4 regions of the Marichromatium sp. AB32 genome follow, and region 3 is predicted to be linked to each of the others. Evidence: predicted binding sites of a transcription regulator. Region 3 holds the regulator's gene; each other region holds the start of a gene.

Region 1 (7,683 bases), on a different contig from region 3:
CGGAGGTCGGCGACAGTCGGCGCGGTGACGACCTCGCTCCCCTGCGGGTGCGGCCTCAGCGCACGCACCCCGGCGAGGTGCTCACAGACCTCGCCGAGATGCTCGGCCGGCAGCAGCTCGAGCCCGCCGACCAGCGCCGCCTCCTCGGCATTGGCGCGCGGCAGGATCAGGGTGCGCCCGGCCGCGCGCGCAGCCAGCGCCGCGGGGATCACCCCGCTGACCGGACGCAGCGCGCCGGAGAGCGCCAGCTCGCCGAGACACTCGCAGTCATCGAGTTCGGCGGCACCGAGCTGTCCCGAGGCGCCGAGGATGCCGAGCGCGATCGGCAGGTCGAAGCGCCCGCCCTCCTTGGGCAGGTCGGCGGGGGCGAGGTTGATGGTCAGACGACCGTCGGGAAAGCGGAAGCGGGCATTGAGCAGCGCCCCGCGCACCCGCTCCTTGCTCTCACGCACCGCCGCCTCGGGGAGCCCCACCAACGACAGCGCCGGCAGCCCGGAGGAGAGATGGACCTCGACGGCCACCGCCGGGGCCGAGATGCCCACGCAGGCGCGGCTGTGCAGGGTGCAGAGCGCCAACGCCGGGTCGCGACCGGGGTCAGTCGGCGTTCGACTGACGCGCGCCGAGCGCCTGCTCGAGCGCCGCGACCTGGGCCTCGAGCGCCACGACCTTCTCGCGGGTGCGGGCGAGCACCGCCGACTGCACGTCGAACTCCTCGCGGGTCACCAGATCGAGCCGCGAGAGGCCGGACTCGAGCGAGGCCTTGACGTTGCGATTGATGTCTTCCTGCAACACCTGCAGCCCCTTGGGCATGTTCGCGGCGAACCGCTGGACCAGATCGTCGAGTTGCTTGGGATCTAACATGATCGATTCCTTCGGCGCGAACCCACCGGCCCGCGCGCTGTGGATGAGGTTGGACGAGGCCGTCGCCCGCTTCCGCGGGACGGCGACAAGAACCGCGCTGAGGCGCCCTTGGGCCCACATTATAGGTGTGTCGCACGGTGCCGTCTGCGCCGATCGACGGTGCTGTGCCGCCTTCTTTTGGTGCGCTAATCTGACCGCCGACACCCTACCGGCACCAATCCGGTGCACTCTTCTGTTGCCACTTTGGCACATGATGCCGAAAAGCGTCTCCAACACGCCCCAAACGGCAACTGGCACGCGATGTGCTGATGTCCACTGAACGTTTTCGCGTCCCGGCTCAACCCACACAGCCGACTGCGGCGCACATGGACGACAACCGCCACGACCCAACGCAAGCAAACAGAGGTATCAGTCAATGCAGCAAGCACGCATCGGCGCCATCCTGACCGCCACCGCACTGAGCGCGGCATTCATGCCCTGGCAGGGCGCGAGCGCCGAGGGCCCGCACTCGGTGAGCGCCAACATCGGCGTGGTCAGCAACTACATCTGGCGCGGCCAGAGCCAGACCGATGATCAGGCCGCCGTCCAGGGCGGACTCGACTACGCCCACGAGAGCGGCTTCTACGCCGGCACCTGGGCCTCCAACGTCGACTTCGGCGACAACACCAGCTACGAGCTCGACGCCTATCTCGGCTTCGCCGGCAACATCACCGACGAGCTCGGCTACGACCTCGGCGCCATCTACTACGCCTATCCCGACGGTCGCGACAGCGACTTCGCCGAACTCGCCGCCAGCCTCAGCTACCGCTGGCTCACCGCCGGCATCGCCTACACCGTCTACGGCCAGGCCGACGGCGCCCCGGGGGTCAACAACGACGAGGCGCTCTACATCCAGGGCGATCTCTACTACCACGCCAGCCTCGACTTCACCCTGCCCTTCGACCTCGGTCTGACCGTCTACGGCGGCTACACCGATTTCGAGTACAACGACGGCGGCAACGACTACGCCCACTGGGGCGCCTCGATCAGCCGCGAGGCCGGCGACTTCGGCACCTTCAGCCTGAACTACGACCAGGTCGGTCGCGACACCTACGACGACGACCCCAAGGTCTGGGTGGGCTGGAACAAGGAGTTCTGAGCGACATCACGCGCGCCCGCCCCCAACCCCGGACCGGAGCAGGGATTCCGGTCCTCACAGGAGTTCATTCGCGATGAAACTTGTTGCAGCCGTCATCAAACCCTTCAAGCTCGACGACGTGCGCGAGGCGCTCGGCGACATCGGGGTCTCCGGCATCACCGTGATCGAGGTCAAGGGCTTCGGTCGTCAGAAGGGCCACACCGAGCTCTACCGCGGCGCCGAATACGTGGTCGACTTCCTCCCCAAGATCAAGCTCGAGATCGCCGTCGACGACGGCATGGTCGACAAGGTGGTCGAGGCGATCAGCACCGCCGCCCGCACCGGCAAGATCGGCGACGGCAAGATCTTCGTGTTCAACCTCGACCAGGTCACCCGTATCCGTACCGGCGAGACCGGTCCGGACGCGCTTTGAGCCAGGCAGTGCTAGGAGATGTAACGGTGAATCCGATGCGACATTCGACGACCCTGCGCGCGCCCCTGCTGGTCGCGCTGCTGCTCTCGCCCCTGCTCGTCTGGGGCCAGGACGACGCCGCGCTGAGCGCCGGCGACACCGCCTGGATGCTGACCGCCACCGCGCTGGTGCTGTTCATGACCCTGCCCGGCCTGTCGCTGTTCTACGCCGGTCTGGTGCGCGCCAAGAACGTGCTCTCGGTGCTGATGCAGTGCTTCGCCATCGCCTGTCTGATGAGCCTCTTGTGGGCGGTCTACGGCTACAGCCTGGCGTTCACCGACGGCGGTGCCAACAACGCCTGGATCGGCGGCTTCGAGCGGCTGTTTCTCGCCGGTCTGCAGGTCGACACCCTCTCCGGGAGCATCCCCGAGTCGCTGTTCATGACCTTCCAGATGACCTTCGCCATCATCACCCCGGCGCTGATGGTCGGCGCCTTCGCCGAACGGATGAAGTTCTCGGCGATGCTGATCTTCATGGCGCTGTGGCTGACCCTGGTCTACATCCCCATCGCCCACTGGGTGTGGGGCGGCGGCTGGATCGGCGAGATGGGCGCGCTCGACTTCGCCGGCGGCACCGTGGTGCACATCAATGCCGGTATCGCCGCGCTGGTCGCCGCCATCGTGCTCGGCAAGCGCAAGGGCTACCCGACCACGGCGATGCCGCCGCACAATCTCGGGCTGACGGTGATGGGCGCGGCGATGCTGTGGGTCGGCTGGTTCGGCTTCAACGCCGGCTCCGAACTCGCCGCCGACTCCACCGCGGCGATGGCGCTCACCGTCACCCAGCTGGCCACCGCCACCGCGGCGCTGACCTGGATGTTCGCCGAGTGGATCAGTCACGGCAAACCCTCGGTGCTCGGCATCGCCACCGGCGCGGTCGCCGGTCTGGTGGCCATCACCCCGGCCTCGGGCACCGCCGGCCCGATGGGCGCGATCGTCATCGGCTTCGCCGGCGCGATCTTCGCCTTCATCGCCTCGACCAAGGTCAAGCACTGGCTCGGCTATGACGACTCGCTCGACGTCTGGGGCGTGCACGGCGTCGCCGGTATCGTCGGCGCCCTGCTCACCGGCGTGTTCGCCGCCCCGGCGCTCGGCGGCGCGGGCCTGGCCGACGGCGTCGACGGCATCGGCGCCCAGGTGTGGATCCAGTTCGTCTCGGTGATCGCCACCCTGGTCTACGGCGGCATCGTCAGCCTGCTGCTGCTGCTCGGACTCAAGGCCACCATCGGGCTGCGCGTCGACGAGGAGCAGGAGACCGAGGGGCTCGACCTCTCGCTGCACGACGAGCGCGGCTATATCCTCTGACCCCGCCACCACGGCGAGCGGCTCCGGCCGCTCGCCCCGCTCCCCGCGCGGCGCCCGAGCGCCGCGCCCAGTCCGATTCGGAGGTCCCACCCGTGGAATCCACCACGCAGCTCGTCTATGCCCTGGACACCTTCTACTTCCTCGTCACCGGCGCCCTGGTGATGTGGATGGCCGCCGGCTTCGCCATGCTCGAGGCCGGGCTGGTCCGCGCCAAGAACACCGCCGAGATCCTCACCAAGAACATCGCCCTGTTCGCCATCGCCAGCACCACCTACATGCTGATCGGCTACGACCTCATGTACCCGACGGCGGGCAACGGCTTCGTCCCCGGTCTCGACTGGGGCTTTCTCTTCGGCGGTGACCACGACGCCGCGACCATCACCGCCGAGGGCCTCAACCACGCCCGCATGTCCGACTTCTTCTTCCAGGTGGTGTTCGTCGCCACCGCCATGTCGATCGTCTCGGGCGCGGTGGCCGAGCGCATGAAGCTGTGGTCCTTCCTGCTCTTTGCCACCGTGATGACCGCCGTGATCTATCCCATCCAGGGCTACTGGAAGTGGGGCGGCGGCTGGCTCGAGGCGGTCGGCTTCAACGACTTCGCCGGCTCCGGCCTAGTGCACCTGTGCGGCGCCGCGGCCGCGCTCGCCGGGGTGCTGCTGCTCGGCGCGCGCCGCGGCAAGTACGGCAAGGACGGCTCGATCAACGCCATCCCCGGCGCCAACCTGCCGCTGGCCACCCTCGGCACCTTCGTGCTCTGGCTCGGCTGGTTCGGCTTCAACGGCGGCTCCCAACTCGCCCTCACCGGGTTCGACAACACCAACGCGGTGGCGGCGATCTTCGTCAACACCAACATGGCCGCCGCCGGCGGCACCCTGCTCGGTCTGATCACCGCCCGGCTGCTGTTCGGCAAGGCCGATCTCACCATGGCGCTCAACGGCGCGCTGGCCGGGCTGGTGGCGATCACCGCCGAGCCGCTCACCCCCTCGCCGCTGTTCGCCACCCTGATCGGTGGTGTCGGCGGCGTGCTGGTGGTGTTCTCCATCGTCACCCTCGACCGACTGCGCATCGACGACCCGGTCGGCGCCATCTCGGTGCACGGCGTGGTCGGCATGTGGGGGCTGATGGCGGTGCCGATCACCAACCCCGGCGCGAGCTTCGCCGCCCAGGCGATCGGGCTCGGCGCCATCCTCGGCTGGGTGTTCACCACCTCGCTGCTGGTGTGGCTGCTGATCCGTCTGGTGATGGGGCTGCGCGTCAGCGAGGAGGAGGAGTATGCCGGCGTCGACCTCGGCGAGTGCGGTCTCGAGGCCTATCCCGAGTTCACCGCCACGCGTCGCGCCAGCTGACCCTCACCGTCTCTCCCTGTTGTTCCCGCGCTGCTCACTCCTCTGTTGTTGAGCCACTCAGGGCCCCTCACCGGGGCCCTTTTTTTATCACCCGCCCGCGAAACGCACCCGGGTGATCCCGGGCAGCATCCGCCGCACCAGCGGCAGCCGCGCCACCAGCCACGACAGCGGACGCGCCGCCCCGCGCGGGGCGACGAAGTCGAGCGCGCGGATCTCGGCGAGATCCGGCACCCAGCCGCGCAGCGTCGGCGCGACCCGGTGACGGGCGATCCCCCAGGGCATCTCCGGGGTGCGGTAGTGCGGCGTCTTCCACCAGCCGCGCAGGGTGCGCCGCGACAGCCACCCGGGGATGTGATCGAAGGCGAACCAGGCACCGGGCAGACGGGCGGCCATCTCGCGCAACAGCCCGGCCACCGCCTCGGGGTCGAAGTACATCAGCAGGCCCTGGGCGGTGACATAGACGGCTCGACCGGGCGGCACCCGGTCGATCCAGCGGGTGTCGAGCGCGCTCATCGCCAGGTGCAGATGACGCGCGTCCGCGGTGATGAAGCGCTCGCGGATGGCGATCGCCTCGGGCAGATCGACGCTCAGCCACAGCGAGCGCTCCGAGTCGAGACGGAAGCGCTGGGTCTCGAGCCCCTCGCCGAGATTGACGATGATCCCGTCGGGGTGGGCGGCGAGGAAGGCGCGCAGCTCGGCATCGAAGATCGCCGAGCGCACGCCGTGGGAGTAGTCGGCGGGCCCGAAGGCACGCTCGTAGTCGTAGTCGAGGGTGCGATGGATCCGCAGCGCCAGGGGGTCGCGGATCACCCCGTCGGCGCGGGCGGCCTCGCTGGCGCGGTTGTGCAGCGTCCACAGCATGGTCTCGGGGACGCCGGTGAGGTTGGGGACATGTGAGGTCGTCATCGTGGAGGACTCGCTGGAGCGGCGGCAGGACGCGGATCCCGCCGCCGGGAACGGACGAATGGAGACGGGCGTGCGCCCGCGAGGCGACAGCGGCGCGCCGGATCAGACCGACAACGCCTCCTTCAGGTGCCAGTCCTTGGTCGCCTGCTGGGCGTCCCACATCGCGCGATAGCGCCCGTCGGCGGCGAGCAGCTGCTGATGACGTCCCTGCTCGACCAGCTCCCCATCGTCGATCACCAGGATGCGGTCGGCGCCGGCGATGGTGGAGAGCCGGTGGGCGATCACGATCACCGTCTTGTCGCGCACCAGGGCGTCGATGGCACGCTGCACCGCCACCTCGCTCTCGGTGTCGAGCGCGGCGGTGGGCTCGTCGAGGATCACGATCGGCGCATCCTTGAGCAGCGCCCGGGCGATCGAGATGCGCTGACGCTCGCCGCCGGAGAGCCGCCCGCCGATCTCACCGAGCCGGGTGTCCCAGCCCTGCGGCAGCCGCTCGATGAACGACAGGCACTGGGCGGCGCGCGCCGCGGCCTCGACCTCGGCGTCGCTGGCCGTGGGGCGGGCCATGCGGATATTGGCGCGCACCGTGTCGTCGAACAGATAGACGTCCTGGAACACCGCCGAGATCAGTCCGTTGAGGGTCTTCGGCGGGATCGCGCGCACATCCACCCCGCCGATGGTGATGCGTCCGGCCTGGACGTCGGCATGACGCATCAACAGCCGGGTGAGCGTGGTCTTGCCCGAACCGGAGGGACCGACCAGGGCGGTGAGACTGCACGGCGCCAGCTCGGCATCGATGCCGTCGATCACCGGCGTATCGCTCTGGGCATAGCGAAACGAGACGCCCTCGAAGCGGATGTCGTAGCGATCGGGGGTGCGTTGCGGCTCCTGCTGCGCCAGCGGCGCGATCGCCAGCAGCGCCTCGATGCGCGCGAGCGCCGCCTCGATGATGCCGAGCACCGTGGTGAAGTTGATGAAGTTGGCCAGCGGCTCGGCGAAGCGCACCACCATCACCATCACCGCCGCCAACACCGCCAGGTCGAGCGATCCCAGCACCACCCAGGTGGTACCGGCAGCGACCACCAGCAGCAGCCCCAGCTCGACCACGCTGGCGATCAGGATCGCCGGTCTGGCCGCGGCGCGCTCGGCCTGCTCCTGGACCTCGCGCAGCTGCGCGAAGCCCTGCTGCAGCCGCTCGGCCTTCTCGCCCTCGCAGCAGGCCGCGCGCAGTACCGGCAGCCCCTGGGTGTATTCGAGGATATCGGCATAGGTGCGGCTGTGGGCGGCGGCGACACGGCGCTTGTCGCGATCCTGCAACGGCCGGCGCCAGCGATAGAGCGGTACGATCGCCGGGAACACCAGCAGCAGGATCAGCCCCACCCGCCAGTCCAGCCACAGGGTGACCAGCGCCGCCACCAGGGGGGCGACCACCGCCGCGGCGATCATGTTGAACACCGTCAGCGCATAGTTGAGGTTCTCGTCGACGTTGCCGAGCAGCATCGCGCTGAGCTCACCGGTGCGCTTGTCCTGCAACCGCTCGAGCGGCATCCGCCGCAGCTGCTCGCCGAGTTGTACCCGCAGCGCGTGGGTGGCGCGACACATCCGACCGTCGAAGTCGAAGCCCATGGCACGCCAGCGCGCCACGGTGGCGAGCAGCGCCAGCAGGGTCATCGTCGC
Region 2 (7,683 bases), on a different contig from region 3:
CAACCCCCGGCTGCTGCTGGTCTATCTGGCGCTGGCGGTGAGCCTGATCAGCATGTTCCTCGACAATGTCACCACGGTGTTGATCTTCGCGCCGTTGACGGTGCTGATCACCCGCATCCTCTCGCTCAATCCGCTGCCCTTCCTGATGGCCGAGGCGATGCTCTCGAACATCGGCGGTGCGGCGACCCTGGTCGGCGACCCGCCCAATATCATGATCGGCAGCGCCGGCGGCATCGAGTTCACCCGCTTCCTGGTGCACATGGCGCCGCTGGTCGTCGTCTCCTGGGCGGTCACGGTGGTGCTGATCCTGTTGCTGTTTCGGCGCGAGCTGGCGCCGAGCGGCCCGGGGGCGCAGATCGATCTCGACGAGCGGCGCGCGATCAAGCATCCGCTGCGGCTGCGGCGCGGGCTGATCGCGTTGGGGGTGGCGATCGCGCTGTTCTTCGTCCATCACCGGCTGCACCTGTTCCCGGCCTATGTCGCCTTCATCGCGGTGGCGCTGGCACTGGTGCTGCTGCGCCCCGACCCGGAATCGCTGTTCGGCAAGCTCGAGTGGTCGGTGCTGGTGTTCTTCGCCGGGTTGTTCGTGATCGTCGGCGGGGTCGAGGCCTCGGGGCTGCTCGACTGGGTCGGCTTCCGGCTGGCGCGGCTGGCGCAGGACCCGCAGACGCTGCTGCTCACCTGTCTGGCGCTGATGTGGGTGGCGGCGCTGCTCAGCGCGGTGGTCGACAACATCCCCTTCACCGTCACCATGATCCCGATCGTGCTCGGGCTCGAGCAGCAGGGGGTGAACATCACCCCGCTGTGGTGGGCGCTGGCGATCGGCGTCGGGCTCGGTGGCAACGGCTCGCACATCGGCGCCACCGCCAACGTCATCTGCGTGGCCGAGTCCGAGCGCAGCGGTATCCCCGAGGCGCGCATCACCCCGCTCGGTTGGCTGCGCGTGGGCATCCCGGTGATGCTCACCGGGCTGGTGGTGGCGAGCGCGGTGTTCGTGCTGCTGTTCGACTTCTATCGCGGCTGAGCGCGGCCTCGGCACAGCGCCGAGGCACGCACCAGCGCCTGAGCCTGTTCACGGCAGGCCGTGGCGCTGGTGTGTTCGAGTCCGTCGAGCCAGCGTCGCGGGATGGCCTCGGGACCGTGCAGCGCGCCGACGATCATGCCGAGGATGGCGCCGGTGGTGTCGGCATCGCCGCCACGGTTGACCACGTCGATCAGCGCCGCCTCGAGGCCGTCGGTGGCGAACAACGCCTGCAGCACCGCGCGCATCGTCTCGACGATATAGCCGCTCGGGTTCTCGACCCGGCCGCGATCGAAGGCGAAGCACGGCTCCTCGGCGATCAGTGCCTCGGCCAGCTCGCGCAGGTGCTCGCGGGTAGCGCCGAGGATGGCGCTCTGCACCATGCGCACCACGGTCAGGGTGGCGGCGTCCGAGAGCGGGTTGTGATGGGTGACATGGGCCTGGGTGCGGCATGCCGCGGCGACGGCCTCGGCCTCGGCGCCGAGGGTGAAGAGCGCGATCGGCAGGGTGCGCATGCAGGCGCCGTTGCCGGCGTCGTAGGTGTTCTCCGGGACCTCGGTGGCGCCGGTACGGCGATAGCGCGAGATGCCCCGGCGCACGGTATGGCCGATGTCGACCGGCTTGGTGCGCATCCATGCGCTGAAGGCCTCGGCGATGGGCGCGGCCTCGACGCGGCCATGGTCGAGCAGTGCCTGGCCGAGTGCCAGCGACATCGCGGTGTCGTCGGTGACCTGACCGCGACGCAGCCTGAGCCAGCCGCCGCCGACCAGGTCGCGGTGGACGCCGTGACGGGTGCGGATCTCGGTCGGGGTCATGAACTCCACGGTGGCGCCGAGGGCGTCGCCGATGGCCAGTCCCAGATAGGCGCCGCTGGCGCGGGCGTGGATGGTATTGGCGGTGGTCTCGCCGGCGGCGAGCTCAGTCCTCAGGTCCAAAACAAACATGGTAGTCGGCGCACTCCTCGCATGATGGTGCCCGGCACAGATAGACGCCCTCGCGTTCGCACAGTTGCTTGTAGAGAAAGCGTTTCCACTTCATGTCGCCGGTGTTGGCCATGGCCAGGCGCGGGAAGTTGCGACGCATCAGCGCGGTCAGCGCGCGGCGGTTCCACAGTCCGAGGTCCTGCCACAGATGATCGGTCGCCAGGCAGCCGGCGGCAACCACCTCGGCCATCCACAGCTCCGAGTGGGTGTGCCCGGCGCGCTGGCCGCCGAGCAATGCGACCAGCTCCGCGCGCTCGTCCTCACGCGCGGGGTTGGGTGCCACCCCCTCGAGGCTGGAGAGCACCTCGGGCGAGACCCCGGGGAAGTGATAGCCCATCAGCGCATTGAACGCCTCGGGCGCGAGCCCGAGCCAGGGGGGCAGGGCGCCGAGACCGCTGGCGCGGCTGGCGATCATGCAGGCGAAGGCGTGGTCGTTGCCCGCGCCGATCGCCCGGGTCATCAACCGGACGAAGATCCGCTGGATCTCGCGGGTGCGTTCGGGGCAGGGCGTGGCCATGGTCTCGCCTCCATCGGTCTCCTGGTGATGGTGCCGGGTCCGCGGGCGTCCCTGTTGCCGGACCCGGTGATCGGGTCAGCGGGCCTGGATGCGCGCGCGTGTCTGCTCGAGCAGGCGCGGCGGGATGCCGGTGAGCGAACCCGGTGGGTTGAGCGCTGCGCCGCTGGCGTCGACGATCGCGCCCTCGATCGGGCAGATGCTCGCGCACTGCGGGTCGGCGTACTCGCCCGCGCACTCGCTGCAGGCGGCTGGGTCGATGCGAAAGTGTGGGCTGGCGGGCTCGATCGCCGCGCTCGGACAGAGCGGCTCGCAGGCCCAGCAGTTGACGCATCCGCTGGTGATCTTCAGGGCCATCTCGGGGACCTCCGTGGCTAGGCGCTGAGGGTGGCGCGCTGGGGTTCGTCGATGCTCAGGGCGCCCCGCTCGGCGAGTTCGCGGTGGGCCGCGCGCAGCGCCTGCTCGATCGGCAGCATCGCCAGCTCGCCGTTGGGACGGATGCCTGCCGTCTCGAGCCGCTCCCAGGGGGCGAGCCCGATGCGCGAGCACAGCACCATGGCGCAGTCGGCGAGCGCGGCCAGTGCCGGGGCCAGGGCGTCGTCGTCCTCGTCGCAGTGCTCGGCGCCGTTGCAGTAGCGCGCGAGTGGGCGTTCGTCGAGCAGCCGTTCGCCCTGCTCGTCGACCTCGTAGACGAGGAAGCGCTCGGCATGACCGAAGTGCTGATCGACCAGTCGACCGTCGCTGCTGGCTACCGCGATGCGTGCCGCGTGGGTGGCGGGGCGGGGGCGGGAGGCGCTCAGCGTGGACAGCGGCACCAGCGCCGGGGCGACGCCCCGGCGCCGCTGCTCGATCGCCTCGCGTGCGGCGGTGCGTCGCGCCAGCGCGGCGGCGTCGTCGATCTCCAGGGTGGCGATGCGCTCGAGCGTGAACTCGGCGCTGCGGTCCTCACCGAGCATGCCGACGGCGTCGGCGCGACACTGCTTGCAGTGACGCATGATCGCCATGTCGCCGGCGCACTCGGTCTGCAGCGCGCGCAGTTCGCTGGCGCGCGGCGCGCGCTGGCCCATCAGGCCGTAGAAGGTGCCGTGCTCGGGCTCGGCGATCAGCGGCATCAGGTTGTGGAGGAAGGCCCCCTTGGCCTTGACCGCGCGGCTGACCTCGGTGAGGTGCTGGTCGTTGACCCCGGGGATCAGTACCGAGTTGACCTTGACCAGCATGCCGCGCTCGACCAGCCGCTCGAGCCCGAGCTGCTGCTGCTCGATGAGGATCTCGGCGCCCTTGCGACCGCGCACGCGGCGGTTGTTCCAGAACACCCAGGGGTAGATCTCGGCGCCGATGTCGGGGTCGAGACAGTTGATGGTGATGGTGACGTGCTCGATGTTGTAGCGACACAGGGTGTCGACCGCCTCGGGCAGCGCCAGGCCGTTGGTCGAGACGCACAGCCTGAGGTCCGGGGTGCGCTCGGCGATCAGCCGGAAGGTTGCGAAGGTGCGCTCGGGGTTGGCCAGCGGATCGCCCGGACCGGCGATGCCGACCACCGAGAGCTGGGGGATGTGGGCGGCCACCGCCGCCACCTTGTCCGCCGCCTGCTGCGGTTCGAGCAGCTCGGAGACCACGCCGGGACGTGACTCGTTGGCACAGTCGTACTTGCGGTTGCAGTAGTGGCACTGGATGTTGCAGGCCGGCGCCACCGCCACGTGCATCCGCGCGTAGTGCTGATGGGCGTCCTCCGAGAAACAGGGATGGTTGCGCACCCGCTCGCGGGTCGCGGCGGGGAGCCGGTCGAGCGCGCTCCCGCCACCGCAGCCCCCCGCAGCGCAACCCGAGGTGGGGGTCTTTCGATCGTGACCCGCTTGCTTCGACTCCATCGTCTGGCCTCCACGACTGACGGGGCGTCGGGCCCCGCGGATTCAATGGTTCTGTCGTGCATGAGCAAGCAGCGTGCCTGACTGGGAGGGTCCCGCTAACCGTCTGTTTTTTGGTCTGTCGAATGGTTGGACCCGTGACCCTTGTGGGGATCGCAACAGGCCGTGTCGGCGGGCTTTGTGACAATCGGTACAGTGCGCGGTGGTGTTTCCCGGCGCCGCCGGGCGGTCAGTCACGCAGGTCAGGGGTGTTGCCGAGGCCGCGATAGATCTCCGGGCGGGCGCCGCTCGCGGGCGTCATGTTCACGCCCTCGAACAGATCGGCGTTGCCGTCGGCCCGCGCCCGGTAGGTCTCGAGGCTGCCGACGCGGCTGGCGTGCCCCGCCATTCGCTCGAGATGGGCTTGGTCGGACATCCGGTCCGCGCGCTGGTGGAAGCACAGGGTGGCGACGATGATGACGGGGCCGACAGGTTTTTTTTCGTCGCCCCTGCTGGGCCCTGGCCCGTACGGTGTATACTTATGGATTCCCAACCCTGGCACGCCTGGTGATCACCCGTTCCATCGTCGAGCCGCTGACCGACAGCTTTGCCGGTTGCGCGCGTCCGGGTGCCTGTCGACCAACTCCTTGGTCGCGACCACGGGTCAAGAAGACCATCCCGCGCGTCCATATTCGACGAGATCGGACCCGTTCGGGCGCATCCCTCGCCGTGATGCCCCTGGCGCGGGCCGTGTGGAGTCCGCCCCATAATCCCCGGGCCCAGTGAACACCCAAAGAGGCGCGCGACGCCTCGTCAACGAGTGATAAGGCATTGTCAAGCAACCAAATCGAGAAACTCCGCAATATCGCCATCATCGCCCACGTCGACCACGGCAAGACCACCCTGGTCGATCAGCTGCTGCAGCAGTCGGGCACGCTCGGCGAGCGCTTCGGGCCGGTGGAGCGGGTGATGGACTCCAACGCGCTGGAGAAGGAGCGCGGCATCACCATCCTCTCCAAGAACACCGCGATCCGCTGGAACGACTATCGCATCAACATCGTCGACACCCCCGGGCACGCCGACTTCGGCGGCGAGGTCGAGCGTGTGCTGTCGATGGTCGACTCGGTGCTGCTGCTCGTCGATGCCCGCGAGGGACCGATGCCGCAGACCCGCTTCGTCACCAGCAAGGCCTTCGCCCACGGTCTGCGTCCGATCGTGGTGGTCAACAAGATCGATCGTCCGGGCGCGCGTCCGGACTGGGTCATCGACCAGGTCTTCGATCTCTTCGACCGTCTCGGCGCAACCGATGAGCAGCTCGATTTCCCCATCGTCTATGCCTCGGCGCTCAATGGCTATGCCGGACTCGAGGACGATGTGCGCGACGGCGACATGAGCCCGCTGTTCCAGGCCATCGTCGAGCACTGCCCGGCCCCCGAGGTCAAGCCCGAGGCGCCCTTCCAGATGCAGGTCTCGACCCTCGACTACAACGCCTTCGTCGGCGCCATTGCGGTCGGGCGCATTCGCCAGGGCAGCGTGCGCCCCAATCAGCAGGTGACCGTGGTCAAGCGCGACGGCACCCGGCAGAAGGTCAAGATCGGTCTGGTCTACGGCTATCTCGGGCTCGACCGTCACGAGGTCGACTCGGCCAGCGCCGGCGACATCGTCGCGCTCACCGGGATCGAGGCGCCGAACGTCTCCGATACCCTCTGCGACCCCGATCATGTCGAGCCGATGACGCCGCTGACCGTCGACGAGCCGACCGTGACCATGACCTTCCAGGTCAACACCTCGCCCTTCGCCGGGCGCGAGGGCAAGTACCTGACCTCGCGCCAGCTCAAGGACCGGCTCCAGCGCGAGCTGATCCACAATGTCGCGCTGCGTGTCGAGGAAGGCAACGATCCGGAGAAGTTCCGCGTCTCCGGGCGTGGCGAGCTGCACCTCTCGATCCTGCTCGAGAACATGCGTCGCGAGGGCTACGAGCTGGCCGTCTCGCGCCCCGAGGTCATCTTCCGCGAGATCGACGGCGAGATCTGTGAGCCCTACGAGCAGCTCACCGTCGACGTCGACGAGGAGTGCCAGGGTGCGATCATGCAGGCGCTCGGCGAGCGTCGTGCCGAACTCAAGGACATGGTGCCGGACGGCAAGGGGCGGGTGCGGCTCGACTACGAGATCCCCTCGCGCGGCCTGATCGGTTTCCAGACCGAGTTCATGTCGCTGACCTCGGGCACCGGCCTCAAGTATCACGTCTTCGAGCGCTACCGTCCGGCCACCACCGGCGGCATCGCCGAGCGGCGCAACGGCGCCCTGATCTCCAACGCCACCGGCAAGGCGCTCGGCTACGCGCTGTTCAACCTCCAGGAGCGGGGTCGGATGCTGGTCTCGCCGGGCGACGAGATCTACGAGGGCCAGGTGGTCGGTATCCACTCGCGCGACAACGACCTCACCGTCAACCCGCTCAAGGCCAAGCAGCTGACCAACATCCGCGCCGCCGGTTCGGACGAGAACATCCTGCTGACCCCGCCGGTGAAGTTCACCCTGGAGCAGGCGCTGGAGTTCATCGAGGACGATGAGCTGGTCGAGATCACCCCCAACGCCATCCGCGTGCGCAAGCGTCACCTCACCGAGCAGGACCGCAAGCGCGCCAGCCGCGGTCTCTGATCGGTTCGGGCGCGGGGCGGCTGGCGCGGGCTCAGTCCCGTGGCAACACGATGTTGACCAGCCGCCAGCGCAGTCCGTCGCGCTCGAGCACACAGCGGAGTTCACGCCCGTCCTCGGTCGGCACCCAGACCGAAAAGGTGTCGAGGTCGTCGTAGACATAGCGCGCGTCGGCGAAGGGTCGGCGCTCGCCGCCGTCGTCGTCGGGCGCGTCCGCCTCTCCAGCCGGGACCGACGGCAGCTCCGCGCCCGGCTCCGGGGTCTCGCCGGCCATGATCCTGGCCAGCCCCGCCGGGGTGACGAAGGTGTCCACCACCTTGTCGATCAGTTGCGTGGCCAGGCCCACCAGCGCCAGCGCGAGCGGGTTGGACGTCTCGCCGTCGTCCTGGGCCTCTTCGAGCAGACGGACGTTGAGCTGGTCCTTGAGCCCGGCGCGCAGCCGTGGGAAGTCGACGTGCTGTTCGAGCATGACCGGGTCGCGCTCGACGAGACCGGTGCGGATCTGCGCCACGGTCAGGTAAGGGCCGGCGGCGACATAGCCGAGCCCGAGCAGCAGGGCGACGGCAAGTAGCAGGGGGAGGAGCTTCATCACGGACGTCCTTGGTGTACGGCGGTCTGCCGCGCCCCAAGGCTAGCATGGCGTCCGTCGGCGCGGCGGGTGCGTGA
Region 3 (7,683 bases):
GGCTGGTGAAGCCGTTGGCGCACTGCACCAGCTTGGCCGCAGCGCGGGCGTGGAGGCCGAGTTTGTTGATGATCTCGAAGTCCTTGCTGGTCATGCGTCCTGCTCCTGGCAGCGAATCACACCCTCGCGCCCGCCCTCGAGCGCCTTCTCGGCGACGCTGTCGAGGTCGAGCTCGGCATAGTTGAGCGCGCGCAGCAGCATCGGCAGGTTGACCCCGGAGATCACCCGTACCCGGCGTCGCTGCTCGTGCAGCGCCAGGGCGATGTTGGCCGGGGTGGCACCGTAGAGATCGGTGAGCACCAGTACGCCGCCGCCCTGGTCGAGTCGGTCGACGCAGTCGAGCGCCTCGCGCAGCATGCACTCGCAGGGACGGTCGTTGACCAGTTCGAGCGCTTCGGTGGCTGCCGGCTCGGTGCCGAGGATGGCGCTGGCGATGCGCAGCAGGTCGCCGCCGAGTGGCTGGTGGGTGATGAGTAACAGTCCGATGCTCACGGTAACTCCCGGTGTCTGACCAGCACCTTGTGACCGGTCTGCTCGAAGTGACGGCGCAGCGCCTCGGTCATGTAGACCGAGCGATGCTGGCCGCCGGTACAGCCGATGGCGATGGTGAGATAACTGCGCCCGTCGGTCTCGAAGCGCGGGATCCAGCGGTCGAAGAAGGCGAGCATGTCGTCACGCATCTCGCCGACCTCGGTGCTGGCGTCGAGGAACTCCATCACCGGCTGATCGAGTCCGGTCAGTTGCTTGAGTTCCGGCTGCCAGTGCGGGTTGGGCAGGCAGCGCACGTCGAAGATGAAGTCGACGTCCTTGGGCACGCCGTGCTTGAAGCCGAACGACTGCAGCAGGATCGAGACCTTGGGCGAGTCGCTGCCGACGAGGTGGGCGCGGACCAGGTCGCGTAGTTCGTGCACATTGGTGTGGGTGGTGTCGATACGGATCTCGGCGCAGCGGCCGATGGCCTCGAGCAGACGGCGCTCGAGGCGGATGGCCTCGTCGAGCGAGCGGTTGCCGCGGGTGAGCGGGTGACGTCGCCGGGTCTCGCTGAAGCGGCGCTTGAGGGTGTCGGTGTCGGCGTCGAGGAACATCACCCGACAGTCGATGCCCTGGGCGCGCGCCTCCTCGATTAGCTCCGCGAGCCGACCGAGCGCGCGCGGGCTGGTGCGCGCGTCGATGCCCACCGCGGTGCTGGAGAAGCCGTCGTCGGGGGCCTTGCGCAGCCCCGCGACCAGGTCCTTGAGCAGGAACAGCGGCAGGTTGTCGATGCAGTAATAGCCAAGGTCCTCGAGCGTATGCAGGGCGACGCTCTTGCCCGAGCCGGACAGGCCACTGAGGATGACGAGTTTCATGGGCTGCGGGTTGCTCCGGGCCGGTCCCGATCGAGGTCGGGAGCGGTGCTAGGGTCTGGATCCGGGGCCGGGCGGGTCGGGGCGGTCGAGACGGATCGCCCGCGCCTGCCGGTCGATGAAGTCGACGCCGGCGTCATAGCCACGGATACGTAGGATCTGGTGGCGCACTGCCGCTTCCACCAGGATGGCCAGGTTGCGTCCCGGCGCCACCGGCATGGTGATGGTCGGGATCGCCACCCCGAGCACGTCGGTTGCCGAGAGGCTGCCGGTGAGCCGGTCGAGACCGGCGATCTGTTGCTGGTCGAGGGGTTGCAGATCGATGATCAGGTTCAGCGTCTTGCTGCGCTGGACCGCGCCCTCGCCGAACATCGCGCGGATGTTGAGGATACCCAGCCCGCGCACCTCGAGGAAGTCCCGCAGGGTCTCCGGGCAGGTGCCCTCGATGGCCTCCGGGGCGATGCGCGCGAAGCGCGGCGCGTCGTCGGCGATGAGCCGATGACCGCGGGTGATCAGGTCGAGCGCCAGCTCGCTCTTGCCCACCGCCGGATCGCCGACCAGCAATACCCCCATCCCCAGCACCTCGATGAAGACGCCGTGCAGGGTCTGGCGCTCGGCCAGGGCGTGGGTGAGAAAATAGCGCAGGTGGTTGATCAGCTCCTCGTCGCCGAGCGGCGAGCCGAGCAGCGGGGTGTCGTGCTCGGCGGCGAAGGCGAAGAAGGCGGGGTGGGGCTCGAGGCCGTCGGCGAACAGGATCGCCGCCGGTTGCTCGGCGAAGAGTTGCTCGAGGGTTTCCTCGAAGGCGGTGCGTCCCAGTGCCTGGAGATAGCGCTGCTCGGCGCGCCCGATCACCTGCAGACAGTTGGGGTGGATGCAGTTGAGCGAGCCGATCAGCGACTCGCGCGAGCGTGCGCGCTCGGGCCGGCGCAGTGGGGAGCCTTGTTCGGGCTCGCCGTTGAGCCAGCGCAGCTGCAGCCGCGGGCCGGTCTGTTCGAGGAGTGACTGGAGGCTGTCGAGCATGGCCCAGGTCGGCGTGGCGCTAGCGCGCCTCGCTCGTCTCGATCAGTTGCAGCACGCTCGCCGCCGAGCCGGCCTCGCGCAGCGCGGCGCGGGTGGCCGGGTCGCTGAACATGCCGGCGAGCCGGGCGAGCAAGCGCAGATGCTCCTCGGTGGCGCTCTCCGGGACCAGCAGGGCGAAGGCGAGATCGACCGGCTCGCCGTCGATCGCGTCATAGTCGACCCCGGTGCTGGTGCTGACGAAGGCTCCGAGCACCTCGTTGATCTCCTTGATGCGGGCGTGCGGCAGCGCCACACCGTGACCGAGTCCGGTGCTGCCGAGTCGCTCGCGCTCGAGCAGACGCTCGAAGACGAGTTCGGTGTTGAGACGGGGGTGGTCGTTGGCCAGCAGCTCGGCGAGCGTCTCGAGCAGCCGCTTCTTGCTGGCGATCTCGGCACCGCAGCTGACTCGGGCCTCGCTGATCAGGTCTGGACTGAACATCGGTCAAGGCTCCTGGTGGTCGCAGGGACAGGGGCGCTGGGCGGTGACGGTGTCCGGTGTCCATACCGGCGGGTGATCGGGGCGCGTGGTCGTGGTCATGGATTCTGGGTGTCCTTCGAGTCGTCGGAGCCCGCAGGTGTCGATATCGGCTCGGATCTCAGGGTCTCAATGCAAAACACCCCGAACGGCGCGATCACGGATCCGTTCGAGGTGTCGGTGCGTCGGTCCGGCGGGTGTCGGGTGTCCCGACGCCCCGCCGACGCATGGGCCATCAGGCCGTTGCCGGGCTATTCGGTATCGGCCTCGGCGTCGGCCTCGGCTTCAGAGTCGGCCGCCTTCGGGCCGGGTGCGCTGCGATAGTCGTTCTTCTTCTCCTTGTGGCGCAGGATCTGGCGATCGAGCTTGTCGGTCAGGCCGTCGATCGCGGCATACATATCTTCATGCACGGAGTCGGCGAAGAGCTTCCCACCATTGATGTGCAGCGTCGCCTCGGCCTTCTGGTCGAGCTTCTCAACGCTGAGAATGACGTGGGCATTGGTGACGTGGTCGAAGTGACGCGCCAGGCGTGCGAATTTGCTGTCGACGTAGTCGCGCAGTGCCTCGGTGATGTCGACGTGATGACCCGTCAGATTGATTTGCATCATTGGACTCCTTACAGGGGTTCCAAACAGCCTGCTCATGCCAGGCGTTTGCGCTCGTTCGAGGCTGGAATACCCATGGCCTCGCGGTACTTGGCGACGGTTCGACGCGCGACCTGGATGCCGCGATCGGCCAGTTCGGCCGCGATCTTGCTGTCGCTCAAGGGTTTTCTGGCGGGTTCGGCGGCGATCAGCTTACGAATGAGCGCGCGGATCGCCGTTGATGAACACTCCCCACCAGAAGTGGTGCTGACGTGGGACGAGAAGAAGTACTTGAACTCCAGGGTGCCCCTCGGCGTATGCATGTATTTCTGCGTGGTGACCCGGGAGACGGTCGACTCGTGCAGCTCGAGCGCCTCGGCGACGTCGCGCAGCACCATCGGCCGCATCGCCTCCTCGCCGTGCTCGAAGAACGCCTGCTGCATCTCCACGATCTTGGCGCCCACCCGCAGCACGGTGTCGTTGCGGCTCGCCAGGCTCTTGATGAACCAGCGCGCCTCCTGCAGGTGGTTGCGCATGGTGACGCTGTCGCTGCTGGTGTCGGCGCGCCGGATCAGCCGGGCGTAGTCTGCGTTCACCCTCAGTTTAGGTGTGGATTCCGGGTTGAGTTCCACCGACCAGCGACCATTCTCTCTGCGCACGAAGATGTCGGGTACAACGTACTCCGGGGGCTCCTGCGCGATCAAGTCGCCGGGGTGCGGGTTGAGCTGGCAGATCAGCGTGAGTGCACCACGAATCTCGGGCTCGGTCTGCTTGAAGCGGCGCATCAGCGCGGCGATGTCCTTGCGCGGCAGGTGCTCGAAGCCGTCGCGACAGATCGCCAGCGCGAGGTCGCGCTGCGGGGTCTCGGCGGGGAGCTGCCGCAGCTGGATCTGCAGGCACTCGGCGAGATCGCGGGCGCCGACCCCCGGGGGATCGAACGACTGCACCCGGTGCACCATGGTGGCGATCTCCTCGAGGCTGATCTGATCGTCGCCGATGGTGCTCAGCAGCTCGTCGAGATCGGCCCGAAGATAGCCGCGCGCGTCGATGGCATCGATCACCGCCTCGGCGATCATCTCGTCGCGCTCGCTCAGCCGGATCAGGTTGAGCTGCCAGAGGAGGTGATCGTGCAGGGTCTGAGGGCGGCTCTGGTGGAGGAAGGGGTCGAAATCGGCGTTCTCGGCGCTGCCCTGGGTGCTCGGCGGTAGATAGCCGTCGTAGACATCGGCCCACTGGGTGTCGACCGGGAGCTCATCGGGGATCTCGTTGGTCTCGCCCTGGAGCTCACGCTCGGCGCTGCCCTGCTCATCGCTGGGCGGGGACTCGTGTGCGCCATTGCCGCTGTCCTCTCCGTTGGCGGCGAAGCGGTCGGCCTCCTCGGCCTCCTCGAGCATCAGGTTGGAGTCCAGCGCCTCCTGGATCTCCTTCTGCAGCTCGAGCGTCGACAGCTGCAGGAGGCGAATCGCCTGCTGCAGCTGGGGCGTCATCGTCAGGTGTTGGCCGAGGCGAAGCTGGATGGTTTGCTTCATGGATCGCCGATGCGTCTTGCGTCTGTCTCTATGCCGGGTCGATGACCGTCCTATGACGATTATAGGTCGGGTGGCAACAAAGGTGCCTGAGTCACGTCAAGCGCGCCCCCTGCCGGGGCGCGATGGTCTTCATCTTACTCCCAATATGTAGCAGCGGGGCGCGGATGCTGCCGCCTACATGCTACATGGCGAAGTCGGCGCCGAGATAGACGTCGCGTACCTGCTGGTTGGCGAGCAGCTCGTCGGGGCGGCCGGCGGCGATCACCTCGCCATTACTGATGATGTAGCCGCGATCGCAGATGTCGAGCGTCTCGCGCACGTTGTGATCGGTGATCAACACGCCGATGCCGCGCTCGCGCAGGTGCGAAACGATCGCCTTGATGTCGCCCACGGCGATCGGGTCGACGCCGGCGAAGGGCTCGTCGAGCAGCATCACCTTGGGGTCGACGGCCAGCGCGCGGGCGATCTCGAGACGACGGCGCTCGCCGCCGGAGAGGCTGAGCGCCAGCGACTCGCCGATATGGGCGATGCCGAGCTCCTCGAGCAGCTGCTCGCAACGCTGCTCGCGCTGCTCGCGGTCGAGGTCGCCGCGGGTCTCGAGGATCGCGAGGATGTTGTCGCGCGCGCTGAGCTTGCGAAACACCGAGGGCTCCTGCGCCAGATAGCTCAGTCCGGCGCGCGCGCGCGCATGCATTGGCATCAGGGTGACATCGTGCTCGTCGAGGGTGATGCGCCCCTGGTCGGCCGGGATCAGCCCGACGATGAGATAGAAGCAGGTGGTCTTGCCCGCGCCGTTGGGGCCGAGCAGCCCGACCACCTCGCCGGCCTCGACCTCGACGCTCACTCCCCGCAGGACCTCGCGGCTGCGATAACGTTTCTTGAGCTGTTCGGCGCGCAGTACGCTCATCCGTCGACCCCTGTCATGACTCCTCCTCGGGGGTGATGGTGATCCGCACCCGACCGCTGCCGCCGGCACGGAAGTGTTCGCGGGCACGGTCGTAGACGATGTGCTCGCTGGCGACGCGGTCCTCGCCCTGGATCAGTACCGCCTCGTCGATCAGCACCAGCTCGTCGCGGTCGGTGTCGAACTCCATGCGCCTGGCGAAGGCGCGGACCTCGCCCTGGTCGTCCTCGAGCAGTTGACGGAAGCGCGCCGGGGTGCCGATGGCGATGATCTGGCGCGGGCGGCGGTCCTCGCGGTGATAGACGGTCATGTGGTCGGCGTGCAGGCGCATGCTGCCCTGGGTGACCTCGACGTTGCCGACATAGATGCTGGTGCCCTCGGCCTCGCGTACCTCGACGTCGTCGGCCTCGATATACATCGGTTGCTGGGGGTCGTCGTCGAGCGCGTTGGCCGGGTTCCAGCCGAACAACAGCAACAGTGCCAGCAGGCGCAGTGGAGGGCTCATGGTTGGGTCTCCTGGGTCGGGGCGAGCAGCATCCGGGTGCGACCGTGGAAGGTGGCGCGCGCCGGCTCGTCGTACCACAGCTGCATGCCGGTGGCGCTCAGCCAGTCCTCGCCGCTGGCCACCCGCACCGGCAGGTCGGTACGGGCATAGGCGCGCTGGTGCCAGACGTTGAGCTGCTCGGTCTCGATGTGCGCGGGCGGGGCCTCGGCGGTGGCGTCGCGCTCGAGATGGACGTCGCCGGTCAGCCGCACCTCCGCGCCGCCGTCGAGCACCAGCCCGTGCTCGGCGCGCGCGCGCCACGGCGGTCCGTCGGACTGGAACAGCTGCATGTGTGGGCGGTCGAGCTCGGAGAGATCCTCGGCGACGAACTGACGCAACTCGGTTGCGCTCAGGCGTCGGCTCGGTGCGCCGCTGGTGTCGGTCTCGAGCGCGGTGAACGCGTGGACCACGTAGTCGGGGACGCGGGGGCGTACGGTGGCCGGTCCCTGCGGCTGGTCGATGCGCTGGACCTGCCACCAGCCCGCGAGCCCGCTGAAGGCGAAGAAGGCGGCGAGCAGGTAGTAGCGCAGCGGCCAGTGCGCGCGGGTGCTCATGGACGCTGTCCGGCCAGTCGCGCGAGCGTCCCCTGAGCGTCCATGATCAGTTCGCAGAACTCGCGCGCGGCGCCGCGCCCGCCGTGCGCCGTGGTGTGCCAGTGCGCCTCGGCGCGTACCATCGGGTGGGCATCGGCCACCGCCGCGGCGAGCCCGACCTGGCGCATCACCGGCAGGTCGATGACGTCGTCGCCGAGATAGGCCACGGCGGCGTCCTCGATCCCCAGTCGCTCGCGCAGCTCGAGATAGGCGGCGAGCTTGTCGCGCTGGCCCTGGTAGACGTGGTTCACCCCCAATCCCTTCATCCGCATGGTGACCACCCGCGAGCTGCGCCCGGTGATCACCGCGAGGGTCACGCCGGACTCGCGCAACATCACCATGCCGTGACCGTCGCGGGCGTTGAACGCCTTGTATTCCTGACCGTCGTCGCCGAGATAGAGGCTGCCGTCGGTGAGTACGCCGTCGACGTCGAAGATCGCCAGACGAATGGCGGCGGCGCGGTTGCGGATCTCTTGCATCTCCCTGGTGACTCCTTGATGAGGAAGAAGGGGCGGGCCCCTGTGCGGCGCATTGTCGGGTGCGCGGGCGGTTTTGACCAGCGGGGGCAGTTTCAGACCACGCCCGCGCGCAACAGGTCGTGCATGTTGAGTGCGCCGACCGGGCGGCGCTCGTCGTCGAGCGCCAGCAGCGC
Region 4 (7,683 bases), on a different contig from region 3:
TTCTCCAGGGTGATGACCCCGAGCCGGGCGCTGGCGAGCGCCGCGCGCACCCGGGGGTCGTCGAACGGCTTGAGGGTGGAGACGTGCAGATGACCGACCGAGAGCCCGTGGGCGCGCAACGCGCCGGTGGCGCGCAGCGCCTCCTCGGTGCAGATCCCGGAGGAGAGCACGATCAGGTCCTCGCCCTCGCCGAGCAGCCGCGCCCGCCCCAGCACCATCGGCTCGGCGGGGTCGAACAGCCGCGGCACCTCGCCGCGCAGCATGCGCACATAGACCGGCCCCGGCACCGCCTGGGCGAGGTCGAGCACCTGCTCGACCTCGGTGGCGTCCCCGCACTCGAGCACCGTCATGTTCGGCAGCAGGCGCATCAGCCCGATGTCGTCGACCGCCTGGTGGGTGACACCGCCCGGGGTGGTGATCCCCGGCAGGAAGCCGATCAGTCGCACCGGCAGATTCGGGTAGGCGATCGACATCGCCACCTGGTCGAAGGGGCGGCGCGAGACGAAGACCGCGAAGGTGTGGACATAGGGGAAGAAGCCCTCGCGCGCCAACCCGGCGGCGAAGCCCATCATGTTCTGCTCGGCCATGCCCATCGAGAAGAAGCGCTCGGGATAGGCGTCGCGGAAGCCGTCGGCCTCGCACGAGCTGGTCAGGTCGGCCGAGAGCACCAGCACCTCGGGCCGCTGCTCGGCCCAGCGCACCAGGTTGTCGCGGTGCGGCCGCTGCACGATCTCCATCAGGCATCCCCCTCGGACAGGCCCGCGAGCAGGCCGCGATACAGATTGAACTCCGCCTCGTTCTTGAAGCGCACGTAGTGGAGCTTGGGCCAGCGCTCGCGCAACCGGTCGATGCCGCGACAGGGATCGGTGCGGGCGATCACCACCCGCGGGACGCCGTCCTCCCCGACCCCCTCCCCGGCCTCGGCCAGCGCCACGGGGTCGTGACCGTCGACCTCGCGCACCTCGGCGCCGAAGGCGCGCAGCCGCGCGGCCAGCGGCTCGGTGGTCATCACCGTGTCCATCGGGCCGTCGCACTGCTGGGCGTTGGCGTCGACATAGACCCCGATGTTGCCGAGCCGGTGATGCGCCAGCGCGGCGAAGGCCTCCCAGGTCTGTCCCTCCTGGAACTCGCCGTCGGACATGAACACCCACACCCGCCCGGTGTCGCCGCGCAGCCGACGCGCCAGCGCGATCCCGCCGGCCTGACTCAACGCCTGACCCAGCGACCCGGCGGTGACCTCGTGACCCGGCGAGTGCTCGGCACCGATCAGCTCGACGGTGCTGCCGTCGCGGTTGAACGCATCGAGCGCATCCGGCCCCAGTCGACCGAGTTCGATCAACAGCGAGTAGAGCACCAGCGCATAGTGCACCGGGGAGAAGATGAAGCGATCGAGCTCGGGCGCGGGCGCGCCGTTGTAGTCGGCGCCGGTGAAGGCGTGCGGATTGTCCGCACCGGGCACCCCGGCGAAGGGCCGCGGGGTGGGCGGGGCCGTGCTCGGCCCGAGCCGCATCACCCCGAGATAGAGGGTGGCGAGAATCTCGGCCGAGGAACAGGCCTGGCTGAGATAGCCGCCGTTGTTCTCGAGGGTGTGTTCGAGCACCCGTCGCCGGATCGCGGTGGCGACACGACGGATGTCGCCCGGCGCGGTCGCGGCACCGGGGCGCGCTGGGATGGATTCCATAGATATGATCGTCTCGACTGCCTGCCTCAAATCAAGCCGCGCGCGGACCAGGCCGGACCGCCGCCCCGGACGACCCCCGCCCGGCGGCGAAATCCTAGCATGAGCGGACGGCCGTCGCGGGGATGATGCGCGGCCAGCGGCCAGCGGCCAGCGGCCAGCGGCCAGCGGCCAGCGGCCAGAAGATTGAACCGCCAAGCCGCAAAGACCGCAAAGGGATTCAAGCGCCCGGCCATCCGTGAGTGTGCGGCCGCGACGACGGCGTGACGTCCCATCAACTGTCGGCACCGGTCAGCGAGCGTTCTCGGCGTCAACGCTCTAGGACAGGCCGCGACTGGTGGCTGACGGCTGGCGGCCGGTGGCTGGCGGCTGACGGCTGGTCGCTAGTGGCTGGTCGCTGGCGGCTGGTCGCTGACGACTGGCGACTGGTGGCTGATCGCTGACGGCTGACGGCTGACGGCTGACGGCTGGTCGCTGGCGACTGACGGCTGGCGCCTGCTCGCTGGTCCCGGCACGCCCCGTGCAATACCGCACGGATCACCCCGAGCCATCCAGGAGGGCCGTGCCATGAGCGATCCCCACCTCATCCTCTATCACCAACACCCGGTCAGTGCCCGAACGCGCTTCCTGCGTCTCGGCCATGGCGGTATCTGCGCCCCCGGGCCGCTGCCGCCGGGGAGCCGGATCATCGAGTCGGGGACGACGCCTCAGGTCGTCGTCCACCCCGGCGCGCTGCTGCGCGCGCTCGAGCGCGAGCTGGCGCTGGCCCAGGGCGCGCTGGCCATCACCCTGCGCTTCCCGGTCCAGCTCGCCGTCGACGAGACCACCGCGCCGGTCTTCCTCGCCCGCTTCGTCGACCACGACCCACCCATCGCCGAGGTCGGCGCCCAGGGCGCGCGCTTCATCGCGCTGACCCAGGCGAGCGCCCTCCCCCCGGTCGAACTCGACCTGCTGCGGCATGCCTACGAGGCGCTGCTCGGTTGAGACGCTGCTGTCGGGTTTGCCACCACCGGGGCGCGCACCACTTGTCCAGGACCCGACAACCCGCCTCATGCAACCGTGTCGCAGCCCGCTCAACCCGCGCCCTCCGGCCTTCTTCAAAGACTGGCGCGGAGCTTGCTTTTTGACTCGACAAGCCCCGGGCAGCACGCGCCGGCCCCAGCCAAATGATACGGGAGAGCAATCCATGTGGGACTATTCCGAGCAGGTCCAGGACCACTTCTTCAACCCTCGCAACGCCGGCCCGGTCCAGGACGCCAACGGCGTCGGTGAGGTCGGCTCGCTCGCCTGCGGCGACGCCCTGCGGCTCTCGCTCCGGGTCGATCCCGAGCGCGAGGTGATCCTCGAGGCCGGTTTCCAGACCTTCGGCTGCGGCTCGGCGATCGCCTCGAGTTCGGCGCTGACCGAGATCATCAAGGGCATGACCCTGGATCAGGCGCTGACGGTGACCAACCAGGACATCGCCGATGTCCTCGGCGGCCTGCCCGCCGAGAAGATGCACTGCTCGGTGATGGGGCGTGAGGCGCTGCAGGCGGCGATCGCCAACTATCGCGGCGAGCGCTGGGAGGACGACGACCACGCCGAGGGCGCGCTGGTGTGCAAGTGCTTCGGGGTCGACGCCGGGATGATCGAGGAGACGGTACGCGCCAACGGGCTCGACTCGGTGACCGCCGTCACCCATTACACCAAGGCCGGCGGCGGCTGCTCGGCCTGTCACGAGGAGATCGAGGAGATCATCGCCCGGGTCAATCCCACCGCCGTGGCGGTCCAGGCACCGCGCGCCCCCGAACCCCCGCAACCCGCCGCGCCCCGCGTCAACACCCTGCAGCGCATCCGCCGCATCGAGCGGCTGATCGACACCCTGCGCCCCGAGCTGCAGCGCGACCACGGCGACCTCGAACTGGTCGACGTCGACGGCCGCACGGTCTATGTCAGCCTCAAGGGCGCCTGCGCCGGCTGTCAGATGGCCTCGCTCACCCTCTCCGGCATCCAGGAGCGGCTCAGCGCCGAGCTCGGCGAACCGCTGCGGGTGATCCCCGCCGCGCCCCAGCAGATCGCCTGCTGACGTCCCACGGCGCGACGCGATCGCCACCCATCCCCATCCGCAGCGAGGAGCCACCGATGAGCGAACAGACCCCCGGCATCTATCTCGACAACAACGCCACCACCATGGTCGCCCCCGAGGTGGTGGAGGCGATGCTGCCCTTCTTCACCGAGCAGTTCGGCAACCCCTCCTCGATCCATCGCTACGGCGATCGCGTCGGGCGCGCGCTGCGCACCGCACGCGCCCAGGTCGCCGCCCTGCTCGGCGCGACGCACGACTCCGAGATCATCTTCACCTCCTGCGGCACCGAGTCCGACGCCACCGCCATCCTCTCGGCGCTGCGCGCCCAGCCCGAGCGGCGCGAGATCATCACCACCGAGGTCGAACACCCGGCGGTGCTGAGCCTGTGCGACCAGCTCGCCAAGGAGGGTTATGTGATCCATCGTCTCGGCGTCGACGGCTACGGGCGACTCGATCTCGATGCCTATCGCGCGCTGCTCACCGAGCGGGTCGCCATCGTCTCGGTGATGTGGGCCAACAACGAGACCGGCACCCTGTTCCCGGTCGAGGAGATGGCCGAGATGGCGCGCGCGGCGGGCGTGATGTTCCACACCGACGCGGTGCAGGCGGTGGGCAAGCTGCCGATCGCGCTCGCCGACAGCGCCATCGACATGCTCTCGCTCTCCGGGCACAAGCTCCACGCCGCCAAGGGCGTCGGCGTGCTCTACGTGCGTCGCAACACCCGCTTCCGACCGCTGCTGCGCGGCGGTCACCAGGAACGCGGTCGCCGCGCCGGCACCGAGAACAGCGCCGGCATCGTCGGGCTCGGGCTCGCCTGCGAGCTGGCCGGCGCCGCGCTCGAGCATGAGCGCACCACGGTGCGCGCGCTGCGCGACCGGCTCGAGCGCGGCATCCTCACCGCCGTGCCCCACTGCTTCGTCACCGGCGATCCCGACAACCGTCTGCCCAACACCAGCAACATCGCCTTCGAGTTCATCGAGGGCGAGTCGATCCTGCTGTTGCTCAACCGTCACGGCATCGCCGCCTCCAGCGGCTCGGCCTGCAGCTCGGGCTCGCTCGAGCCCTCGCACGTGATGCGCGCCATGGGCATCCCGCTCACCGCCGCCCACGGCACCATCCGTTTCTCGCTCTCACGCTACAACAGCGCCGCCGAGATCGATCGCGCGGTGGACACCCTCGTCCCGGTGATCGAACAGCTGCGCCGACTCTCGCCCTACTGGGGCGAGGACGGTCCGCTCGGCGACGCACACACGCCCGGCTTCTCGCCGGCCTACGCCTGACCCGACGCGCGGCACCGGCGCACCATGCCGGTGCCGCGACGCGGCGGCTCTGCGACACGCCCGCCCTCTCCACCCTGTCGCAAACCCTGCAACGCCCCGGTCTCCTGGCGCGCAACCCGCTGAACCCACGTCATCGAAGACGCTGGCACTTCCTTTGCTAACAAGTCTCGTCAAGTGCTGTACGGAGCCCACAGATGAAGGATTCAGTCCGCCCGATCACCATCAACGACACCACCCTGCGCGACGGCGAGCAGTCGGCCGGGGTCGCCTTCTCGCTCGCCGAGAAGCTCGCCATCGCCCGCGCGCTCGACGCCCTCGGCGTCCCCGAGCTCGAGATCGGCATCCCGGCGATGGGCGCCGACGAGCGTGACGCGATCCAGGCCATCGCCCGACTCGGGCTTGCCGCGCGGCTGATGCTGTGGTGCCGGATGCGCGCGGACGACATCGCCCGCTGCGCCGGGCTCGACGCCGATCTCGTCGACCTCTCGATCCCGCTCTCCGACCAGCAGCTGGCGTGCAAGCTCGGCCGTGATCGCGACTGGGCGCTGCGCCAGATCGCGCGCTGCGTGCCCGAGGCGCGCGCGCTCGGGCTGGAGGTCTGCGTCGGCGCCGAGGATGCCTCGCGCGCCGATCCCGAGTTCCTCGCCCGCGCCGCCGAGGTCGCCCAGGCAGCCGGTGCGCGCCGCATCCGCTTCGCCGACACCGTCGGCTTGATGGAGCCCTTCGGCGTCTATTCACGCATCGCCACGCTGCGTGCCGCCTGCGACCTGGAGATCGAGATGCACGCCCACGACGACCTCGGGCTGGCTACCGCCAACACCCTGGCCGCGGCCCGTGCCGGGGCGACCCACCTCAACACCACGGTGCACGGACTCGGCGAGCGCGCCGGCAACGCCGCGCTGGAGGAGGTGGTGATGGGACTCAGACACACCCAGGGGATCGACCCCGGGGTCGACCTGCACGCCTTCGAGCAGGTCTCGACCCTGGTCGCCCAGGCCTCGGGACGCCCGGTGGCCTGGCACAAGAGCCTGGTCGGCGACGGTGCCTTCACCCACGAGGCCGGGATCCACGTCGACGGCCTGCTCAAGGACCCGCTCAACTACCAGGGCATCGACCCGGCCGAACTCGGGCGCCATCACCGCCTGGTGCTCGGCAAGCACTCGGGCCGCCAGGCGGTGCGCCAGGCCTATGCCGAGCTGCTGCACCAGGAGGTCGGACTCGATCAGGCCGAGCGACTGCTGCCGCTGGTGCGGCGCTTCGTCACCGCGACCAAGCGCGCCCCGGTCGCCGCCGACCTGCAGCGCTTCCTCTGCGAACTGCCCACTGCAACCGCCCACACCGCCTGAACCGGAGCCGCCGATGAACGACGACAGCGACCTGCACGACCTGGTCAGCGCCGAGGACTTCCTCGAGCACTTTGAGATCGACTACGACCCGGCCGTGGTCCGGGTCAACCGGCTGCACATCCTGCAGCGCTTCCACGACTATCTGGCCGACGCCGAGCCCCTGCCCGAACAGGCCGAGGCTCGTCACCGGCGGCGCGCCGAGCTGCTCACCCGCGCCTATCACGACTTCGTCGCGTCCGACGCGCGCACCGAGCGGGTGTTCCGGGTCTTCCATCTGCACGGGCCGCGCAGCGGCGTGCGGGTCGATCTCCAACTCGACCCGGCGGGAGGTGGCCATGCGCCCCAACTTTGAGTTCGGCGATGCGGTGCGGGTGATCCGCAACCTGCGCAACGACGGCACCTTCCCCGAGGGCGCGCGCGGCGATCTGCTGGTACGTCGCGGCGCCGTCGGCCACGTGCGTGACGTCGGTACCTTCCTCCAGGACCAGATCATCTACGCGGTGCACTTCATCGAAGAGGGCCGCGTGGTCGGCTGTCGCGAGGAGGAGCTGCAGGCGGCCGACGCGCCCTGGACCCCGAGCCGCTTCGAGGCGCGCGAGCGGGTCGCCGCCGCCCGCCGACTGGCGCTGCGCGGCGAGGTACTGGTCGAGCCCGGGGAGGTCGGCGAGGTGCTGCGGGTCGAGCGCGATCACCCGCAGGGGGTGTGCTATCAGGTGTTGTTCGCCGGGCGTACGCCGCTGCTGGTGCCCGAGTCGGCGCTGGACCAACCCGAAGACCAACCCGAACCCCAGGAGGCCGGATGAAGGCGCGCATCGACCCCTACCACCTGATCCGCGCCTCGGCCAGTCGCTTCCAGTGTCCACCGACCCAGCTCGACGCCGTCCAGCGCGCCGAGGCCGAGCGTCTGGCCGAGCGCAGTCAGCAGCTCGAGGCACTGGTGCTCGCCACCGCCGAGGCGGCGGCCACGCAGATCACCGACCAACAGCTCGACGCGAGCCTTGCCGAGCTGCTCGAGCGCTACGAGGATGAGGTCGCCTTCGAGGCGGCGCTCGCCGATGGCGGACTGGATGTCGCCGCGCTGCGCCGCGCCCTGGAGCGCGAGCTGCGCTTCGACGCCGTGCTGCGTCGCATCGGCGCCCAGGCCCCGGCACCGAGCGAGGACGAGTTGGCCGCCTTCTATCAGCGCCACCGCGAGCGCTTCGTCCAGCCCGAGCGTCGCGAGGCCCGCCACCTGCTCATCACCATCAACCCCGATTACGCGGAGAACCGCCCCGAGACCGCGCGCGCGCGCATCGCGGCGCTGGCCGAGCGGCT

Evidence for each region. Region 3 encodes sigma-54, which starts transcription at its own class of promoters, with help from an activator protein. Its sites were predicted from a motif close to TGGCANGNTNCNTGCTT; they were not measured.
Region 1: a site for sigma-54 is predicted at 1,153-1,169, ahead of EBL85_RS08720 (TorF family putative porin). Genes of this name have one in related genera too.
Region 2: a site for sigma-54 is predicted at 4,449-4,465, ahead of nifB (nitrogenase cofactor biosynthesis protein NifB). Genes of this name have one in related genera too.
Region 4: a site for sigma-54 is predicted at 2,784-2,800, ahead of nifU (Fe-S cluster assembly protein NifU). Genes of this name have one in related genera too.

The regions. Positions count from the first base shown of each region.
Region 1 is NZ_RHFJ01000022.1:23,759-31,441, reverse strand. It holds gene EBL85_RS08730 (YifB family Mg chelatase-like AAA ATPase) at 1-575, opposite strand, end outside; gene EBL85_RS08725 (accessory factor UbiK family protein) at 595-861, opposite strand; gene EBL85_RS08720 (TorF family putative porin) at 1,277-1,999, shown strand; gene EBL85_RS08715 (P-II family nitrogen regulator) at 2,073-2,411, shown strand; gene EBL85_RS08710 (ammonium transporter) at 2,447-3,754, shown strand; gene EBL85_RS08705 (ammonium transporter) at 3,847-5,100, shown strand; gene EBL85_RS08700 (class I SAM-dependent methyltransferase) at 5,188-6,006, opposite strand; gene EBL85_RS08695 (ABC transporter ATP-binding protein) at 6,109-7,683, opposite strand, start outside.
Region 2 is NZ_RHFJ01000006.1:446-8,128, reverse strand. It holds gene EBL85_RS03290 (SLC13 family permease) at 1-1,024, shown strand, start outside; gene draG (ADP-ribosyl-[dinitrogen reductase] hydrolase) at 1,012-1,965, opposite strand; gene EBL85_RS03280 (nitrogen fixation protein NifQ) at 1,940-2,521, opposite strand; gene EBL85_RS03275 (ferredoxin) at 2,597-2,875, opposite strand; gene nifB (nitrogenase cofactor biosynthesis protein NifB) at 2,893-4,386, opposite strand; gene EBL85_RS17045 (hypothetical protein) at 4,613-4,798, opposite strand; gene typA (translational GTPase TypA) at 5,194-7,020, shown strand; gene EBL85_RS03260 (DUF2939 domain-containing protein) at 7,052-7,606, opposite strand.
Region 3 is NZ_RHFJ01000016.1:21,457-29,139, forward strand. It holds gene EBL85_RS07035 (HPr family phosphocarrier protein) at 1-94, opposite strand, end outside; gene EBL85_RS07040 (PTS sugar transporter subunit IIA) at 91-492, opposite strand; gene rapZ (RNase adapter RapZ) at 489-1,346, opposite strand; gene hprK (HPr(Ser) kinase/phosphatase) at 1,395-2,363, opposite strand; gene EBL85_RS07055 (PTS sugar transporter subunit IIA) at 2,383-2,841, opposite strand; gene hpf (ribosome hibernation-promoting factor, HPF/YfiA family) at 3,129-3,482, opposite strand; gene EBL85_RS07065 (RNA polymerase factor sigma-54) at 3,518-4,990, opposite strand; gene lptB (LPS export ABC transporter ATP-binding protein) at 5,172-5,897, opposite strand; gene lptA (lipopolysaccharide transport periplasmic protein LptA) at 5,911-6,399, opposite strand; gene lptC (LPS export ABC transporter periplasmic protein LptC) at 6,396-6,992, opposite strand; gene kdsC (3-deoxy-manno-octulosonate-8-phosphatase KdsC) at 6,989-7,510, opposite strand; gene EBL85_RS07090 (KpsF/GutQ family sugar-phosphate isomerase) at 7,603-7,683, opposite strand, start outside.
Region 4 is NZ_RHFJ01000007.1:3,808-11,490, forward strand. It holds gene EBL85_RS03730 (transketolase family protein) at 1-737, opposite strand, end outside; gene EBL85_RS03735 (transketolase) at 737-1,681, opposite strand; gene EBL85_RS03740 (hypothetical protein) at 2,246-2,662, shown strand; gene nifU (Fe-S cluster assembly protein NifU) at 2,865-3,743, shown strand; gene nifS (cysteine desulfurase NifS) at 3,800-5,023, shown strand; gene nifV (homocitrate synthase) at 5,218-6,369, shown strand; gene nifW (nitrogenase-stabilizing/protective protein NifW) at 6,383-6,721, shown strand; gene EBL85_RS03765 (nitrogen fixation protein NifZ) at 6,705-7,172, shown strand; gene nifM (nitrogen fixation protein NifM) at 7,169-7,683, shown strand, end outside.